Regions from separate parts of the Erwinia psychrophila genome, predicted to be linked through region 1. Evidence: predicted binding sites of a transcription regulator. Region 1 holds the regulator's gene; each other region holds the start of a gene.
What was found. Region 1 encodes ArgR, which controls arginine synthesis, uptake and breakdown. Its sites were predicted from a motif close to ANTGAATAAAAATACANT; they were not measured.
Positions count from the first base shown of each region.

Region 2: the regulator ArgR is predicted to act here: its motif matches at 2,286-2,303, upstream of argC (N-acetyl-gamma-glutamyl-phosphate reductase).
Region 3: the regulator ArgR is predicted to act here: its motif matches at 1,721-1,738, upstream of argA (amino-acid N-acetyltransferase).

Region 1 is NZ_JBCHVB010000005.1:265,801-270,610, forward strand. Features, by position in the region: gene degS (outer membrane-stress sensor serine endopeptidase DegS) at 1-892, shown strand, start outside; gene mdh (malate dehydrogenase) at 946-1,881, opposite strand; gene argR (transcriptional regulator ArgR) at 2,327-2,797, shown strand; gene yhcN (peroxide/acid stress response protein YhcN) at 3,215-3,478, shown strand; gene yhcN (peroxide/acid stress response protein YhcN) at 3,587-3,856, shown strand; gene AAH446_RS14345 (barstar family protein) at 4,234-4,503, opposite strand; gene AAH446_RS14350 (NAD-dependent succinate-semialdehyde dehydrogenase) at 4,556-4,810, opposite strand, start outside.
Region 2 is NZ_JBCHVB010000009.1:113,478-118,287, forward strand. Features, by position in the region: gene ppc (phosphoenolpyruvate carboxylase) at 1-814, opposite strand, end outside; gene argE (acetylornithine deacetylase) at 1,069-2,238, opposite strand; gene argC (N-acetyl-gamma-glutamyl-phosphate reductase) at 2,421-3,425, shown strand; gene argB (acetylglutamate kinase) at 3,441-4,217, shown strand; gene AAH446_RS18360 (argininosuccinate synthase) at 4,240-4,810, shown strand, end outside.
Region 3 is NZ_JBCHVB010000007.1:149,756-154,565, forward strand. Features, by position in the region: tRNA gene AAH446_RS16525 (tRNA-Met) at 1-54, shown strand, start outside; tRNA gene AAH446_RS16530 (tRNA-Met) at 122-198, shown strand; gene amiC (N-acetylmuramoyl-L-alanine amidase AmiC) at 289-1,542, opposite strand; gene argA (amino-acid N-acetyltransferase) at 1,770-3,113, shown strand; gene recD (exodeoxyribonuclease V subunit alpha) at 3,189-4,810, opposite strand, start outside.

The sequences.
Region 1 (4,810 bases):
TGCCGTGGTGAATGTTTATAACCGCAGCGCCAACGCCTCGGCTGATAATCTGGAAATCCGCACGCTTGGCTCCGGCGTCATTATGGACGGTCGCGGCTATATTCTGACCAACAAGCACGTTATCAACGATGCCGATCAGATTATTGTAGCGCTACAGGATGGGCGTATTTTTGAAGCTATGCTGGTCGGCTCGGATAACCTGACCGACCTGGCGGTGCTGAAGATCACCGCCTCCAGCCTGCCGGTGATCGCCATCAACCCGAAACGCACTGCGCACATTGGCGATTTAGTGATGGCCATCGGCAATCCCTATAATATCGGCCAGACGGTCACCCAGGGGATCATCAGCGCCACCGGACGCGTGGGCCTCAGCCCGTCGCGCTACCAGAACTTCCTTCAGACCGATGCGTCTATCAATAAAGGCAATTCGGGCGGAGCGTTAATTAACTCGCTCGGCGAGCTGATGGGCATTAACACCCTCTCTTTTGATAAGAGCAACGATGGCGAAACGCCGGAAGGGATTGGTTTTGCTATTCCTACCGCGCTGGCGGCGAAAATCATGGATAAGCTGATCCGTGATGGCCGGGTGATCCGTGGCTTTATTGGCATCAGTGGACGTGAAGTGCCGCAGATCCACGGGCAGAGCACTAGCCTCGATCATATTCAGGGTATCGTCGTCACCAACGTTGCGCAGGGCGGCCCCGCAGCAAAAGCGGGTTTACAGGTCAATGATGTGATTACCAGCGTGAACCACAAGCCCGCTGTTTCCGCGCTTGAGACGATGGATCAGGTGGCTGAGATCCGGCCAGGAACGGTGATAGACGTCACGATCATTCGCAACGACAAGAAGATGACGCTGTCGATTACCGTGCTGGAATATCCGGGGAATTAAAGGAAGAACGGACCGGCAATAATGAGGGCCAGCGACGCTGGCCCTGCATGGGGTTACTTAACGAATTCTTCGCCCAGGGTAATATCTTTCTTCAGCGTATCCAGCATGCCGTCCAGCGACTGCTGCTCAAATGCGCTGAGCGTACCGACCGGACGACGCTCGGCAACACCCTCTTTACCCAGCAGCAGCGGCTGAGAGAAGAAGCGGGCATGCTCGCCATCCCCTTCCACATAAGCACACTCAACGACATCGCTTTCACCGTTCAGAGCACGTACCAGCGACAGGCCAAAGCGCGCCGCCGCCTGACCCATGGAGAGCGTGGCTGAACCGCCACCCGCCTTGGCTTCCACCACTTCCGTACCCGCGTTCTGGATACGTTTGGTGAGATCGCTTATCTCTTGATCGGTGAAGCTGACGCCCGGGATCTGCGACAGCAGAGGCAGAATGGTTACGCCCGAGTGGCCGCCAACGACAGGCACATTCAGCTCTGCCGGATTTTTACCTTTCAGCTCGGCCACAAAGGTGTTGGAGCGAATGATATCAAGCGTGGTCACGCCAAAGAGTTTGTTTTTGTCGTAAACGCCCGCTTTCTTCAGCACTTCCGCCGCAATGGCTACGGTCGTATTGACCGGATTGGTAATGATACCAATCAGCGCTTTTGGACAAGTACTGGCGACCTGTTCAATCAGGTTACGCACGATACCGGCGTTAACGTTGAACAGATCGGACCGATCCATACCCGGCTTGCGGGCCACACCGGCGGAGATCAGCACAACATCCGCGCCCTTAAGCGCTGGCGTGGCATCTTCACCGCTGAAACCTTTGATTGAGACCGCTGTAGGGATGTGGCTGAGGTCTACCGCAACGCCTGGCGTAACGGGTGCAATATCATACAGAGAGAGTTCTGAACCTGCCGGAAGCTGGGTTTTAAGCAGAAGTGCGAGAGCCTGGCCAATACCGCCAGCTGCGCCGAGAACTGCGACTTTCATCCTAAACTCCTTATTATTTTGAGCATTAAGTACCGTGAATCCATCTGATACGAACATAGACGACCTGTGCGGTCAAAGCGACAGCCTTTATCCCGATATGCGCGCTAAAACGTTTAAACCGGCGAAGCAGAGGAGATTGACCGCATTACGCCTGGGTAGGGACCGCTCGTAACAGCATGCAGACAAGATGATTCGGCGTTACATTACACCCTTAACACTTATCAGAACAACATCATTTTCATAACAAATCGTTCACTTACCGCACGGCGCGGACGAGGGTGGCAGGATTGTATTTTCACGACATCTTTGCCAGACTGCGTTCCCCGACGCTGAGGCTCGCAGCAGCCCCAACAGCCTGTTTGCATAAAAATTCATTTAATTGCATAATAATGTCATTCCCCCGTCGGGGTCGCCCCTTAATAGCAGACTTTTATCGCGGACACTTATGCGTAACCCATCCAGACAAGACGATTTGATCAAGGCTTTTAAGGCCTTACTAAAAGAAGAGAAGTTCAGCTCCCAGGGCGAGATTGTCGCCGCGTTGCAGGAGGATGGCTTCGATAATATCAATCAGTCCAAAGTCTCCCGTATGCTGACCAAGTTCGGTGCTGTGCGCACCCGCAATGCCAAAATGGAAATGGTCTATTGCCTGCCTGCCGAACTGGGCGTTCCGACGACCTCCAGCCCGCTTAAGAATCTGGTGCTGGACATAGATCACAATGATTCGCTGATTGTCATACGCACCAGCCCCGGCGCTGCACAGCTAATCGCCCGTCTGCTTGACTCATTAGGCAAATCCGAAGGGATACTGGGCACCATTGCGGGCGATGATACGATTTTTATGGCCCCGGCACGCTCGTTTACCGTTCATCAGCTTCATGAAGCCATTCTGGTTCTCTTTGAACAGGAGCTATAAGCCGCCGAAGATATAACAGAGGGCCCGCTACGCCTGAACCTTATATGAAGCCGACATAAGTCGGCTTTTTTGTTTTGTACTGTCGCCCCACCTCTCCAGTACATTAAACTGCTTTCCAGCCCTAAAACCAGTAATAACTCAAAGCCACCCCGTCTCACACAGTGTGATACACCATAAATAAAGGCACAAATGGTTAATTACACATATCCGCATGATTTTAAAAACATTTAGTCACAAGTGGTGAAAATAACGCCAATTTTTATAACTTAAAGTTATTAAAAATGCGCTTTTACGGGAGAGATCCCATAAAATTATTATTAGCAGACTATTAATTTTTATCGTTATTAGATCTATACTTCTTTTCGTGACGCAGATCACACTAATCAAACGATAAAACCTGAGACGAGGAATCTATTTATGAACATTAAAACCACTGTTGCCGCTTTAGGCCTGCTTTCTACCCTCTCGTTTGGCGCTTTTGCCGCCGATTCTGTTAATGCAGAGCGGGCACAGAACATGCAACCAATCGGCACCATTACCGTAAGCGGCGTAGCGGGCTCTCCGATGGATATTCATAGCGCGCTGAATCAGAAAGCTGACGCGCAGGGTGCTACCGCGTACCGCATTGTAGAGGCCTACAGCGACGGTAATTATCACGCTACCGCTGAACTCTATAAATAATCCGGACAGCCGGCAGTAAGACTTAATGCATCAAACCACAGGGTAACCCCAAGAATAAAAACGGTTGTATAGCCCTTTCGGTTACCTTCAATCTTCTGGAGTATTACTATGAAAACCACTATCGCTATTGCTGTAATGAGCCTGACGGCTGCCCTGACCTTTGGCGCCAGCGCTGCTGACCTGGTCACCAACGAACAGGTTGCCCACCAGCATCTGCAATCTTTGGGCACCATCAGCGTAAGCGGCATCGACGCTGCCCCAACGGATATCCGCCAGCAGCTGTCGCAGAAAGCTGATGAAAAAGGCGCCAGCCATTATCGCGTTATTGAGGCTTACACTAACGGCAACTATCACGCGACCGCTGAACTGTATAAATAAGTTTGTATACGAGCTGCGACCCGCTTCGGAGCAGAAACGCCGGGGTCTGGACGTGCATATAAACGAAGAGTAAAAAGGGTTGCTGCATCAGGGCTGCTTTTCGCCTTTCTCCCTGGCGCGCCCGCGCCTGATAAGCGGGATAATCAGCAGGGCCAATATCAGCAACCTGTGGCAGCCCCCCTCAGTGGCGCGGCCGGGACCTTATTGGCGATCCGGTCACCGCTGTCACGAAACGCCGGCAGGCAAGAAACCAGCACAGGTATCTTGCCGACACGTACTGACGATAGCCGGCACATGATCGCTGAGCTATCCCGATCGTTCCTCGTCAGTATGACGAACCTTTTGGCCTCGCTCGCCGGGGCCCTTTTTATTCTTCCTTAACGGACGTTAAAACGAAACTGCCCCTCCAGCTCCTCTTCCGCCTCGTCAAACAGCAGAATCAGCGCTCCGTAGCGCCTTCTTTGCCCGCTCCCTAAATGAATAAATTCAATTTCCAGCGGCAGCGGTAGCAGCGGCGCCATTACCGTCTCCCATAACGTGTCTAAATCGGTCACCTTCCCGTCCGCCAGGGCAAAACGCTCGCTGAACTGGCGGTAAAAATGGGCCTGATCGACGATTTCATCAAAATCAAAACGCTCTGTTCTCATCCCGGCCGCTCCGCAAGGCAGTTGCCGGGCAGCCTGCAGGCCGCCCGTTCAGTTACAGTCCCCCAAGATGCAGGGCTTTGACTTCCAGGTACTCTTCCAGGCCAAGCACCGAGCCTTCGCGGCCAAGGCCGGACTCTTTCACCCCGCCAAAAGGGGCCAGCTCGGTAGAAACCGCACATTCGTTAATCCCGATCATGCCGCTTTCCAGCGCGGCCGACACGCGGAATACCCGCTGTAAATTTTGCGTGTAGAAATAGGCCGCTAACCCGAACTCGGTATCATTGGCCCGACGGATAACCTCCTCCTC
Region 2 (4,810 bases), on a different contig from region 1:
GGCTCAGCTGCAGGACGTGGCGGGTAACGTCTGCGGTGACGTTCGGGTTGCCGTCCCGGTCGCCACCCATCCAGGAGGTAAACTGGACGGGCACAAAATCGACCGGAAGTTTGACGCCGAAAGAGGCTTCAACCTGCTGGTTCAGCTCACGCAGGAAGCTGGGCACGCCTTCCCACAGGCTGTTTTCAACCACCGCGAAGCCCCATTTGGCTTCGTCGACGGGAGAAGGACGATATTTGCGGATTTCGTCGGTATGCCAGGCTTGCGCAACCAGCTGGCGCAGGCGGCGCATAATCTGCGCGCGGTCATAATCTGACAGATCGTTATGATCGAGCTGCTTCAGGCAGCTGTTCACTTCTACCAGTTTGTGGATCAGGGTACGGCGGGTTATTTCAGTTGGGTGAGCGGTCAGCACCAGCTCCAGCGACAAAGATTCAACAGCACTGCGAATGGCGGCTTCGCTCAAATCGGGCTGCTGTTTCAGGCGGTCAAACACGTTGGTCAGAATTTCCGGGTGCTTGGCTACGTCCCCTTTTGGTGAAATCGTGTGGTACTGCTCGGCAACGTTAGTCAGATTCAAAAACTGGCTAAAGGCGCGGGCTACGGGCAACAGCTCATCATTAGAGAGATTTTGCAGCGTTGAGAGCAATTCTTTACGGTGGGCGTCATTTCCCGCACGTGACGACTTTGAGAGCTTACGGATGGTTTCTACCCGATCCAGGATGTTCTCTCCAAGCGCATCCTTGATTGTATCCCCGAGCAGTTTGCCGAGCATACTGACATTACTTCGCATTGCGGAATATTGTTCGTTCATATGACCCCTGAAACCCTTCTTGTTTTGTCGCTTTATTTCACCGTCGCCGGCATAACCTTGTCTTTTATCTAGCCACGTTCGTTACCATTCGTCAAATGACTTCAATTCCCGGCGTAATGTCGTTAAATGTCGGGAAATTATGAAATTTAATTACAGCGAAGCGTGATAAGTTATTCTTATCAGGAAACTCGGAATAAAGCCGGGGGAATAATCTGTTTTTACAGTTAAATCCCCCGGCGGCGCTGAATCAGCCATCAGCTTCCAGGCGCGGTTTCCTCATAGCAGAAATGGTGTACAACCTGAGCGATCAAATCGCGCGTGGGCTGGATAAACGCCGTATCAATGTATTCATCCGGCTGGTGCGCCTGGTTGATTGAGCCCGGACCCAGAACCAGCGTCGGGCAAAGTTCCTGAATAAACGGCGCTTCGGTACAGTAATTCACTACTTCTGTTTCCGTTCCCAGCAGTTTTTCTACCACTTGTACCAGCTGATGCTCACGGGGACATTCATAACCCGGGATCGGCGGATGCAGTTCTCCCACCGTCAGCCGGCCCGGCCAGCGCTCGCTGACCGGTGCCAGCGCTTCGTTCAGCAGCCCCTCCAGTTCGCTCAGCGTCAGGCCTGGCAGAGGGCGGATATCCATGTGCAGCTCACAACAGGCGCAGATACGGTTGGGCGCATCGCCACCGATAATATGCCCGAAGTTCATGGTTGGATAAGGAATAGCAAAGCCATCATGGCGATAGCGTGTCTTCAGCGTATTACGCAGCGCCATCAGTTCAGTGATCGATTCGTGCATCAGCTCAATGGCATTCACGCCTCGCGCGGGATCGCTGGAGTGGCCGGACTGACCCTGAATGCGGATAGCGTGAGAAAGATGGCCCTTATGCGCCCGTACCGGCTTCAGTGATGTAGGCTCGCCAATAATTGCGCAATCAGGGCGAATGGTGGTGGTTTCAGCGAAAAATTTTGCGCCCGCCATCGTCGTTTCTTCATCAGCCGTTGCCAGAATATAGAGCGGCTTCTTAAGCGTCGCGACATCGACGTCGCACAGCGTATCGAGAATAAAGGCGAAGAAGCCTTTCATATCGGCGGTACCAAGACCATAGAGCTTGTTGTCATGCTCGGTCAGGGTGAAGGGATCGCGGCTCCAGCGACCATCATCGAAAGGGACGGTGTCGGTATGACCGGCCAGCAGCAGGCCGCCCGCGCCGCTGCCCGTTTTGGCCAGCATATTGAATTTATGCCGCGTTCCCGGCACCGGTTGTACCTCAACGCTGAAGCCTAAATCGCGGAACCAGCCCGCCAGCAAATTGATTAAAGTTTCATTACTCTGATCGAGCGCGGCGTCGGTCGCACTGATCGACGGGGTGGCGATCAACTCACGGTAAATCTCGATAAAAGGCGGTAATTTTATCTTCACTGTTGACAGTCCTTGCGTTAGGATAGTATCAATATTCATGCATTATTAGTGAATAAAAATACATTAATGGCGTAGGGATGGAAACCGGTAATTGAGCCAAAGTCCAACGCCTGAAGCGTGGGAGCACAGCGCTAATCCGCTGCAACCCGGAATTTTGTGACCGAATAAGGGTGGTCAGTCTGATGTTGAATACGCTGATTGTTGGGGCCAGTGGCTATGCTGGCGTGGAACTTGCGACTTACCTGAATCGTCACCCAGAGGTGAACATAACCGCATTAGCGGTTTCAGCGCAAAGTCCTGACGCAGGAAAATTACTCTCTGAGCTTCATCCTCAGCTTAAGGGCATTCTGGATATGCCGCTACAGCCGCTGAGCAGCGTGGCGGAGTTTGCCGCGGAAGTGGACGTTGTTTTTCTGGCGACCGCCCATGAAGTCAGTCACGATCTCGCTCCTCAGTTCCTGGCGGCGGGCTGCGTTGTCTTCGATCTCTCCGGCGCGTTCCGGGTCAATGATGCCCGCTTCTATACCGACTTCTACGGCTTCACGCATCAACAACAGGAATGGCTCGATAAAGCCGTATATGGCCTCGCCGAGTGGCAGCACGAGAGCATTAAAGAGGCGCAGCTTGTTGCCGTGCCGGGGTGCTACCCCACGGCGGCGCAGCTGGCGCTGAAACCCCTGCTGGAAGCGGATCTGCTGAACGGGGCCCAGTGGCCGGTAATCAATGCGACCAGCGGCGTGAGCGGTGCGGGACGTAAAGCCTCGGTCAAGACCAGCTTCTGTGAAGTCAGCCTTCAGCCCTACGGCATCTTTGGTCATCGCCATCATCCGGAAATTACCGCGCATCTGGGCGTTCCGGTGATTTTTACGCCGCATCTGGGCAGCTTCCCGCGCGGTATTCTGGCTACCACGACCTGTCGCCTGAAAGCGGGCGTCACCCATGACGATGTGGCTGAAGCCTTCCACAATGCCTACCACGATAAGCCGCTGGTGCGCCTGTACGAAAAAGGCGTGCCGTCGATCAAAGGCGTGGTGGGCCTGCCGTTCTGCGACATTGGCTTCGCCGTACAGGGCGAGCATGTCATTGTGGTGTCGGCAGAAGATAATCTGCTGAAGGGCGCCTCATCGCAGGCCGTACAGTGCCTGAATATTCGTTTCGGTTTTCCGGAAACGCAGTCCCTTATCTGACTCAGCGAGCGAACAATGACCACTCCATTGATTATTAAACTTGGCGGCGTGCTGCTGGACAGCGAAGAAGCGCTGGAAAAACTTTTTACCGCGCTGGTTACCTGGCGCGAAACGCATCAGCGCCCGCTGCTGATCGTGCACGGCGGCGGCTGCCTGGTCGACGAGCTGATGAAGAAACTTAATCTGCCGGTGCAAAAGAAAAACGGCCTGCGCGTGACCCCGGCCGATCAGATCGACATCATTACCGGCGCGCTGGCGGGAACCGCCAATAAAACCCTGCTGGCCTGGGCGATCAAACACCAGATCGCCGCAGTGGGCCTCTGCCTGGGTGACGGTGGCAGCGTCAATGTCGCCCAGTTCGATGAGGCGCTTGGTCACGTTGGCCAGGCCACGCCGGGCAATCCAAAACTGATCAACAGCCTGCTGGAAGCTGGTTTTCTGCCGGTGATCAGCTCCATCGGGATTACCCATGACGGAAAGCTGATGAACGTAAACGCCGATCAGGCCGCAACAGCGCTGGCTTCAACTCTGGGCGCTGACCTGATCCTGCTGTCGGACGTCAGCGGCATTCTGGACGGTAAAGGGCAGCGCATTGAAGAAATGACTGCCGCTAAGGCGGAACAGCTTATCGCCCAGGGCATCATTACCGACGGCATGATCGTGAAGGTGAACGCGGCGCTGGATGCGGCCCGCACCTTAGGGCGTCCGGTAGATATCGCCAGCTGGCGCCATGCTGACCAGCTGCCAACCCTTTTTAACGGCGTGTCGATAGGCACCCGGATCCTCGCTTAATACAGTATTCAAGGAAAAGACAATGCAAGATAAGAGCATCAAAAAAATCGTACTGGCTTACTCTGGTGGTCTGGATACCTCGGCCATTATTCCATGGCTGAAAGAGAACTACGGTGGCTGTGAAGTGGTGGCTTTTGTAGCTGACATTGGCCAGGAGCGTGGCGATCTGGAAGGCGTGGAGCAGAAGGCGATTCAGTCCGGTGCGTCTGAGTGCCACGTGGTTGACCTGCGTGAAGAGTTTATCCGTGACTATGTGTATCCGGTACTGCAAACCGGCGCTCTGTATGAAGGCACCTATCTGCTGGGAACCTCAATGGCCCGCCCGATTATCGCGAAAGCGCAGGTGGAACTGGCGCTGAAAGTTGGCGCGGATGCGCTGTGCCACGGCGCGACCGGCAAAGGCAACGATCAGGTACGTTTTGAAACGACCTATACCGCGCTGGCCCCTCAGCTGAAGGTCGTTGCGCCGTGGCGTGAATGGGATCTGCGCTCCCGTGAAGCCCTGCTCGACTACCTGAAAGAGCGCAATATTCCGACCACCGCGTCGCTGGAAAAAATCTACAGCCGTGATGAGAATGCGTGGCATATCTCTA
Region 3 (4,810 bases), on a different contig from region 1:
CTCGTCGGGCTCATAACCCGAAGGTCGTCGGTTCAAATCCGGCTCCCGCAACCACTTCTCCTCTGGAGAAGAAAAGTGAGAAAGAACTGTCGTGACGGAAGCGACAGGTGTATTATACGGACGCGGGATGGAGCAGCCTGGTAGCTCGTCGGGCTCATAACCCGAAGGTCGTCGGTTCAAATCCGGCTCCCGCAACCAACACCCTTCTGGGTGTTTTTTTGTTTCTGGCATTCGCCAGTTTCCCCCTGAATCACAACGGATGGCCTCCTCTGCCACCCGCTTCCCCGGTTATTTTCTTGGTGCCAGCGGCGCGCCGTTAGCGAAATAGGCTTTAATACCCGCCAGAATAGAGTTCGCCACCTGCTGCTGAAACTTCCCCGTGCGCAGCTTACGCTCTTCTTCCAGATTACTGATAAACGCCGTTTCGACCAGAATGGAAGGAATATCCGGCGCTTTAAGTACCGCAAAGCCCGCCTGGTCTACCGTCTTTTTATGCAGATGGTTGATCCTGCCCATGCGGGAAAGCACTTCCTTGCCGAATTTGAGGCTGTCGTTAATGGTCAGGCTCTGCACCATATCGAACATGGTGTGATCGAGGTAGCGGTCTCCGCTCATGCTGACGCCCCCGATAAGATCGGATTCATTCTGCGTGCGGGCGAGATAGCGGGCGGCGGTGCTGGTCGCACCACTGGTTGAGAGCGCAAAAACAGAGGATCCCCGCGCTAACCGGCTGGTAAAGGCGTCGGCGTGAATAGAAATGAACAGATCGGCGCGCTGCTTGCGGGCCTTCGCCACCCTCACCTTCAGCGGAATAAAAACATCCTCATTACGCGTCATATAGGCGCGCATATTCGGCTCTTTGTCGATTAGCGCTTTCAGCCTGCGCGCGATCTTCAGCACGATATCCTTTTCGCGGGTTTTGTGTTTGCCGATCGCGCCGGGATCTTCGCCGCCATGTCCCGGATCGAGCATAACTACGATGGGACGATCCCTGCCAGCCTTGCCGGGTCGCGGCGCGGCAGCCGGCTGGTTCTGCTCAAGGTTGCCCTTATTGTAATCTTCCAGCAGCGCCAGCAGCGGATCGTCCTCATACTGCCTGCTGCTGGCGCTGGCAGGATAAAGATCCAGCACAAGACGGTTCTTAATGCCCGCCACGGGATCGAGAGTGAAAACCTTGGGCGTGACGTTCTGCTTGAGCTCAAGCACCAGCCGCACGGTGTTTTTATCAAACTGACCCACGCGGGCATTCTTTATATAGGGATCGTCACTGCGAACCAGGTTGCCCACTTTCTTCAATACCGGATTAAGGTGAATATTTTCGATATCCACCACCACTCGTTCCGGGTTACTCAGCGCAAACTGTTTATATTTCAGCGGCGAACTGGATTCCAGCGTGACGCGGGAATAGGTCGAGGAAGGCCAGATGCGAATGGCCACCATGTGGCTGCTGGCGGCCAGGCCAATTTTGCTGACGCTGAGAAGCCAGACCGCGCCCGCGCTCTTTAACCACCGGCGACGGCCGGGGGACTGTAAATCGGTCATGCCACTCCAGTCTGCTGTACTGTATAAAAAAAAGCCAAATGACTACCAAGGTGAAAAACTTTAACTAATCCGTCTGGCGGTGTCACCCATAAAAGCACCACATCGTCGCCTGTTGGTCCGGACCTGCCGTCCGGGCCAGTTAAAAATCGAACCAATTGCCGCTTGCACAAGACCGCCAAAAGAATAAAAATACAGTTTTAGCGAATAATAATTCATAGAGGTTTGCCGTGAAGGAACGGAGTACCGAGCTGGTTCAGGGGTTTCGTCATACCGTCCCCTATATCAATGCCCACCGTGGTAAGACCTTTGTCATCATGCTGGGAGGGGAAGCCATAGAGCATGAGAACTTCTCCAGTATCGTCAATGATATTGGCCTGTTGCACAGTCTTGGCATCCGGCTGGTGGTTGTCTATGGCGCCAGACCGCAGATTGATGCCAGTCTCGCCACGCAGCAGCTGGAACCGCTTTACCATAAGTATACCCGCGTGACGGATGCGCCGGCGCTTGAGCTGGTGAAGCAGGCGGCGGGCCGGCTGCAGCTGGATATTACCGCCCGCCTCTCTATGAGCCTGAACAATACGCCGTTACAGGGCGCGCATATTAATGTCGTCAGCGGCAACTTTATTATCGCCCAGCCGCTGGGCGTGGATGACGGCGTGGACTACTGCCACAGCGGACGCATCCGCCGCATTGATGAAGAGGCTATTCATCGCCAGCTCGACAGCGGCGCGATTGTGCTGCTGGGTCCGGTTGCGGTCTCCGTGACCGGCGAAAGCTTCAACCTCACTTCAGAAGAAGTTGCCACGCAGCTGGCGATTAAACTGAAAGCGGAGAAAATGATCGGCTTCTGTTCAGAGCAGGGCGTCAATGACAGCGAAGGGAAGGTCATTTCTGAACTCTTTCCGGACGAAGCGCAGAAGCGTATTGAGGAGCTGGAGAATGAAGATGATTACCTCTCCGGCACGGTACGCTTCCTGCGCGGCGCCGTTAAGGCGTGCCGTAGCGGCGTACGCCGCAGCCATCTGATTAGCTACCAGGAGGATGGCGCACTGTTGCAGGAGCTGTTTTCACGTGATGGTATCGGTACGCAGATCGTCATGGAAAGCGCCGAGAAAATTCGCCGCGCCAACATCAATGATATCGGCGGCATCCTTGAGCTGATCCGCCCGCTGGAGCAGCAGGGGATTCTGGTACGCCGCTCCCGCGAGCAGCTGGAGATGGAAATTGATAAATTCACCATTATCGAGCGGGACAATCTGACCATCGGCTGTGCGGCCCTTTATCCCTTCCCCGAAGAGGAGATTGGAGAGATGGCCTGCGTGGCCGTGCACCCCGATTACCGCAGCTCGGCACGCGGAGAGGAGCTGCTGGAGCGGGTCGCGCTGCAGGCCCGCCAGATGGGCCTGAAAAAGCTGTTTGTGCTGACAACCCGCAGCATCCACTGGTTTCAGGAGCGCGGCTTTATGCCGGTGGATATTGAGCTGCTGCCGGAAAGCAAAAAGGAGATGTATAACTATCAGCGTCGCTCCAAAGTGCTGATGGCGGACCTCCGCCACGCCCGGCAGGTTTAGCCGCCGCCTGCCCCGATCCGCCGGGGCGGCCGCCCGCACCGTTTTATCCCGCTCCGCCGGCGCCGGCGCGCCGCTTTAGCCTGCTGCGACGGCGCCCTCGCCCAGCCGCTCAACCAGCCCGCTTCGCCTGCTGGTGCGCATTTTCACCGCGCTGTGGAAGACGCCGCGATCCGCGTAGAGTGAAAGACGCTGCTTCGCGCGGGTAATCGCGGTGTAGACCAGTTCCCGCGTCAGCACCGGAGTGAACTGGTTCGGGAGTACCAGCAGCGTATGCTCAAATTCCGACCCCTGTGATTTATGCACCGTCATGGCAAACGCCGTGTCGTGCGGCGGCAACCGGCTGGGCTGAACGGCCTTAATGGTGCCGTCGGGCCGGGGGAAAAAGACCTTCAGTGACGCTTCCTCGTCACGCATCGCAATCCCGATATCGCCGTTAAAAAGCCCCAGCGAGCTGTCGTTACGGGCAATCATCACTGGCCGTCCGGCATACCATTTTCCCGCCGGGCCCGGCGCGCGATGCAGCAGCCTTTTCTGATGAAGGGCAGCCTCGATGCGCTCGTTCAGGCCCGTCACGCCAAAAGGCCCCTCGCGCAGCGCGCAGAGCAGCTGAAAACGGCCAAAGGCTTCAATTACCGCCTGCGGCTCTGTGCCACGGGCGATCAGCTGCAGATAAGCGCCATATCCTTCCACGCAGGCGTCAAGCAGCTGCTGATATTCCGGGCCGCTGCTCAGCGGAAAGCGGGCGATGTCGGTAAAATCCGCGCTAAACACTTTCTCTGCCTGGCGGGTATCACCCGCGTTCACGGAGAGCGCCAGCTGCCCGATGCCCGAAGAGGCGTCAAAGCGGTAGCTCTTACGCAGCAGACAGAGGCTGTCGCGCACCTCCGGCGCATGCTCTCCTTCCCCTGCCATCACCTCGCAGCCGGTAAGACGCGCCAGTTCCGCTGCACGGATGCTGCTGTATCCCGCCTCCGCGCAGCGGCAGATATCGCCCAGTATCGCCCCCGCCTCAACCGACGCCAGCTGGTCGCGGTCGCCCAGAAAAATGACTTTTGCCTGCTGCGGCAGCGCAGCAATCAGATTCGCCATCATCGGCAAATCAACCATTGAGGCTTCGTCCACCACCAGCAAATCCAGATGGAGCGGATTGCCCGCGTGATAACGTAGCCGCTGGCTGCCCGGCACCGCCCCGAGCAGGCGGTGCAGCGTGGTGGCCTCGGCAGGAAAGCGTCGTTTCTCTTCCTCGCTGACCTCAATACGCTGTAGCGCTTTCCCGAGAGACTCGGTCAGGCGGGCGGCCGCTTTCCCGGTAGGCGCTGCCAGCCGGATACGAAAGTTACCGTCCGAGAGTTCAAGCAGCGAGGCCAGCAGTTTGGCAACGGTAGTGGTTTTTCCGGTGCCGGGGCCGCCGGAGATAATGGAGATCTGCCGGGTAATCGCCACCGCGGCCGCAATTTTCTGCCAGTTGTCCGGCTCCAGGCCGAAGTGCCTGTCCAGCGCGGCCCGCAGTTTCTGCTCGGCAAAGGGGATCTGCGCGGCTTCACGGCGGATAAACTGGGCGACCAGGCCCTCCGACTGCCACATCCGGTGCAGATAAAGGCGCTGCTGATGCAGCACCAGCGGCGTGGCCGTGGTGCCGTCGCCCACCGCCTCTTCCGCGACCAGCAGTTTCTCCCACACCGGTTCACCCGCCGCCT